One region of the Paenibacillus sp. DP01 genome, then DNA from elsewhere that is predicted to be linked to it. Evidence: riboswitches for the same ligand, from Rfam matches in the RefSeq annotation. Region 1 holds a riboswitch; the other holds the start of a gene.
What was found. Region 1 has a riboswitch for ZMP and ZTP ahead of ACH59B_RS23230 (TIGR01440 family protein). Riboswitches for the same ligand answer to the same signal wherever they lie in the genome.
Positions count from the first base shown of each region.

Region 2: linked by a shared signal. The riboswitch ahead of ACH59B_RS04700 (bifunctional 5,10-methylenetetrahydrofolate dehydrogenase/5,10-methenyltetrahydrofolate cyclohydrolase) and the one ahead of ACH59B_RS23230 (TIGR01440 family protein) in region 1 are both predicted to bind ZMP and ZTP.

Region 1 is NZ_CP173059.1:5,280,151-5,282,352, forward strand. Features, by position in the region: gene glyA (serine hydroxymethyltransferase) at 1-407, opposite strand, end outside; gene ACH59B_RS23230 (TIGR01440 family protein) at 529-1,116, opposite strand; ZMP/ZTP riboswitch at 1,324-1,405, opposite strand; gene ACH59B_RS23235 (low molecular weight protein arginine phosphatase) at 1,484-2,068, opposite strand; gene ACH59B_RS23240 (manganese efflux pump MntP family protein) at 2,154-2,202, opposite strand, start outside.
Region 2 is NZ_CP173059.1:1,037,519-1,039,720, forward strand. Features, by position in the region: gene ACH59B_RS04695 (cyclodeaminase/cyclohydrolase family protein) at 1-314, opposite strand, end outside; gene ACH59B_RS04700 (bifunctional 5,10-methylenetetrahydrofolate dehydrogenase/5,10-methenyltetrahydrofolate cyclohydrolase) at 311-1,177, opposite strand; ZMP/ZTP riboswitch at 1,291-1,374, opposite strand; gene ACH59B_RS04705 (fatty acid desaturase) at 1,587-2,202, shown strand, end outside.

The sequences.
Region 1 (2,202 bases):
AACAAACCGGAGGCATTAACCGGGCTTCCGTGTGTTAAGTGGCCGCCATGCGCCAGATTCATACCCAGTACAGTATCTCCAGGTTGAAGAGCTGCCAGATATACCGCCATGTTAGCCTGCGCTCCAGAGTGAGGCTGCACGTTCGCATGCTCGGCGCCAAATAGTTCTTTCGCACGGTCACGTGCAATATCTTCGACGATATCTACATGCTCACAGCCACCATAGTAGCGTTTGTTCGGATAACCTTCAGCATATTTATTGGTAAGCACGGAGCCCATGGCTTCCATTACTGCTTCACTGACGATATTCTCAGATGCGATCAGCTCGATATTGTGGCGTTGCCGTTTCAGTTCAAGCCCCATTGCTTCCATCACTGCCGGGTCACTTTTACGCAGATGTTCCATCATGATTGATTACTCCCTCTCCATGGTCAAATTGTTGGGTATACAAGCAAATGCCTGCTCCTCTGTTGGGTACCTCATCATCAATGCAAAAAAGATCAGTACAAACATGCCGACATGCCAAATGCTAATCGCAGTTTCCGCCGGCTTCTTGTTCCAGACTGTACACTGCCCGTTGTCCGCCAATAAGTGGAGGACGAGTGAACGCGGCCGTCACACGTGCTTCACCAATCCAGCGAAGGCTTGGGCGAAACGGAACGGCAATCGGGCGCAAATGCATGCCAATCAGCGTTTCGCCGATGTCTATCCCGGCATGAGCCTGCACATTCGCCGCCAGACACGCATCGTCCATAGAGCGATAGGCAACGGTAGCCATAGAGCCCCCTGCTGTACGAACAGGAACAGCCGCAACCTCCATCAGGCCTAATCGCTCCAGTAGAGAACGTTCAACGACCAGTGCTCGGTTCAAGTGCTCACAGCATTGAAACGCCACATCAAAGCCATACTCTCTGCGAACGGATTCTACTCCAGACAACACTTGCTGAGCCACATCCAGCGCTCCTGCTGTGCCGATCCGACTTCCAGCCACTTCACTCGTGCTTGCGCCAATAACCAGCAGGCGACCAGCTTTAAGACTGGCCACTTCTGCAATTTCCCGCACGACAGAAGCGGTCTGTGCTTCGAGTGAAATCTCATGATCCAATTGTTCTACCATTGGAACCTCCTTTGGTTGAACAGCCTCTCAGAGACTAGGCATGGTCCCATGCCCCAAGTTCAACACACTCTCTCCTGATCACAATCTGACTATATTATAGCCGATGTTTCAGATTTCGAGCAGAAAAAATGGAAGAACAAGAAGGCAACAGAAGATCTGCTGTAGCTCGTATACGAAAAAAGAGCAGTCCACACCTATGTGGAATTGCTCTTTTGCCCAGGCGACCGGCCGTATATCCGATGCTCCATCGTGGTTAATCCCACTTTTGTCGCCAGTTACATCGGATTCTCATTTTTCCACCTTATCTTAACGGATTAACTTTCGAAAATCAACAGATTCCGTACAAAATAGAGGAATGGTACCGACTTTATTCGGAAGATCCCTTTAGCTTGTCCAGCAACTTATGCAAAGCTACACGGATTTCCGCAGCTGTGACATCGTAGTCCTCCCGCGAACCGCCAAACGGATCTGAGATATCGAAGCCCGGAATCCGTTGATGTAATTCAATCATTCGCTCACGTTCCTGCGCTGATAGCTCTTGTCCAAGTGAAGCCATCAACTGCTGTGATGCATACAAACCATCTAACTCCTGTACGTCATTCAGCACTGCGTCCCGGTCCTCCACATATTCCTTCAGCGTAAATACTTTGCCCGCCGTTTGTGGAAACCGTTGAATGACATGCTGTTTATGTCCTTGCGTCAAGGTTAAGATCAGATGTGCCCACTCGGCAAGCCCGTCGCTTAAAGGGGTTGAAGTGATCTGATCGGATATATCGTGATCACGTAGAACCGCCTCTGCATGCCGGGATATCGACGCCCCATCCATCGCAGCTACTCCAGCGGAACGCACTTCCAGTTCCAGTCCATGCTCAGCAGCCAACTTACGCAGCATCCCCTCAGCCATTGGACTGCGACAGGTGTTCCCTGTGCATACAAATAAGATATTCTTCAACGTCTTCACCCCCCGTATGTTGAAAAAATATATAAACAGAGGATTACTCAAATCCTGTATTTATTTTACACTGTCTACGTTAAAATCAAAACATAAACATAAAGCCGAATGCCAGCAAAACGGCACCGCCCACC
Region 2 (2,202 bases), 1.5 Mb from region 1:
CGATAGCGCTTTTCTTCGTCTGTTTCTTTGGGCAAACGCAGCGCGGTCATGTACTGTTCAAAGGATTGGATATCTGCGGCCATCAGTTCCTCACAATGCGTAGACAATCTTTCCATACTGCTAATGACTTGCACCATTTGTTCACGGAATTGCGTGTATTTTTCTCCTTGAGAAAGGTTGGCGGTCATGGAGGTCATCGCTGCGCCTAGTGCCGCAGCCAGCGCGGATACACTTCCTCCACCAGGGGTAGGCGCTGCACTTGCAGCTTCTTTCAGAAAATGTCCGATGGACTGGTTCCACGACAGTTCACTCATGAATAAACCACCTCTCTGGAGTAATGTTGCAGATGTATCGCTTTGAGCAAGTTTTTGTACAAAATTGCGGTCGTTAGGGTGCCCACACCACCGGGAACGGGAGAAATGGCATGTACCTTTTCTACAACGTCCTGAGCAGCGTCCCCCACAATTTTACCCTCCAGCGTCTCATTAATTCCTGCATCCACGAGAATCAGACCTGGATGAACCATATCCTGCGTAATCACATCAGGGCATCCGACTGCGACGAAGGCAATGTCTGCATGGCTCAGATGCTCTGCAATATCACGCGTACCTGCATGGCAGGCGGTGACGGTGGCATTTTCTCTTTGCAGCATGTGGAAAAGGGGAAGTCCCACCGTCTGTCCGATGCCGACGAGCGTGACATTTTTGCCTGCCAAGGAGTGGCCGTAATGCTTGAGCAGTTCAATACAGGCTTGAGGTGTAGCGGGGTATAGCCCTGCGTCACCCGTAACGGTAGCCAGCTTGTTATCAGGCGTAATTCCATCAATATCCTTGTAGGGGGCGATGGATTGTTTAATAACGGAGGCGGAAAGATGTTGAGGAAGCGGGAGTTCCAGCATAATGCCATGTACATGGGATGCATCATTTAGGGTGCCGATCAGGTGCAAAAGCTCGGCTTCGCTTACATGACGATTAAAAGTATGGAGATGAAATGAGATGCCCAGCTTCTCTGCTATTTTTTGCTTGGTCCGTGCATAGTATGCAGATGCCGGATCACCCTCTACCAACAGGGTTGCCAGATGGGGACGGTGTCCTTGCTGTTTCATTTGCTCTACTTGGGAACGGATCGTTGCATACACTTGCTCAGCTGCTTCTTTGGATTTCATGATAATAGCCATAGTCCGAGCCTCCTCTGAATTTATCGCATAATGGAATCAACAGGGTGTCATGGTCTTAGAAAACGAAAAAAAGTATTTGCACAAGGTCGTCAAGACAGACGAATCCTCTGCAAATACTTCTCCCAGGCGAACGGTACGCTTGATTGTATGCTCCCTCGTGGTTCATTCCACTGACTTCGCCAGTCACATACAGCGTTATATATCTTATATTTTAACAAAATAACAGCAAAAAAGAAACCCGTGAACATTTGCCAAACAGGTTTGGTTAGTTGTCTATATGACAAATGTCATATACCCGAACTGACGTTTATGACTACAGCAGATACAGCGGTCTCCTTATACTGAGCTTAGATCAACATGTACGCCTGACAGGATTAAGGTATGGGCTGCATTTTAAAGGAGGATCATAATGGGTATGACACAACTCCCGTTAGCTCAATTGAAAAAAAATATGGCTCCCTACGAGAAAATAAACACGAAATCCAGCGTTCTGCAACTGTTCAATACCTTGGGACCGCTGATCTTATTGTGGTATGCCGCTTATCTTAGCCTGGCGGTTTCTTACTGGCTGACGCTTCCCATTACCATTATTGCGGCAGGGTTTGTGGTACGGACGTTTATTATTTTTCACGATTGTGGTCATCAATCTTTTTTCAAAAGTCGCAAGCTGAACGATATTGTGGGAACGATTACAGGTATTATTACGCTCTGCCCTTATCACCAATGGAAAAATAGTCACGCGATCCACCATGCAACCAGCAGTAATCTGGATAAAAGAGGCACAGGTGATATGTGGGTGCTCACGGTAGAAGAGTACACAGCAGCTTCCACATGGACACGGCTGGCCTATCGTATATATCGAAATCCTTGGGTTATGTTCGGCCTAGGTCCAATCTATACTTTTTTGATTTCCTATCGGTTTAATATCAAGACAGCCAAACGTAAGGAAAAAATAAACACCTATGTGACGAATATATCCATTGTTGCATTGTATGCACTGTTGTGCTGGGCTATTGGTTGGCAGG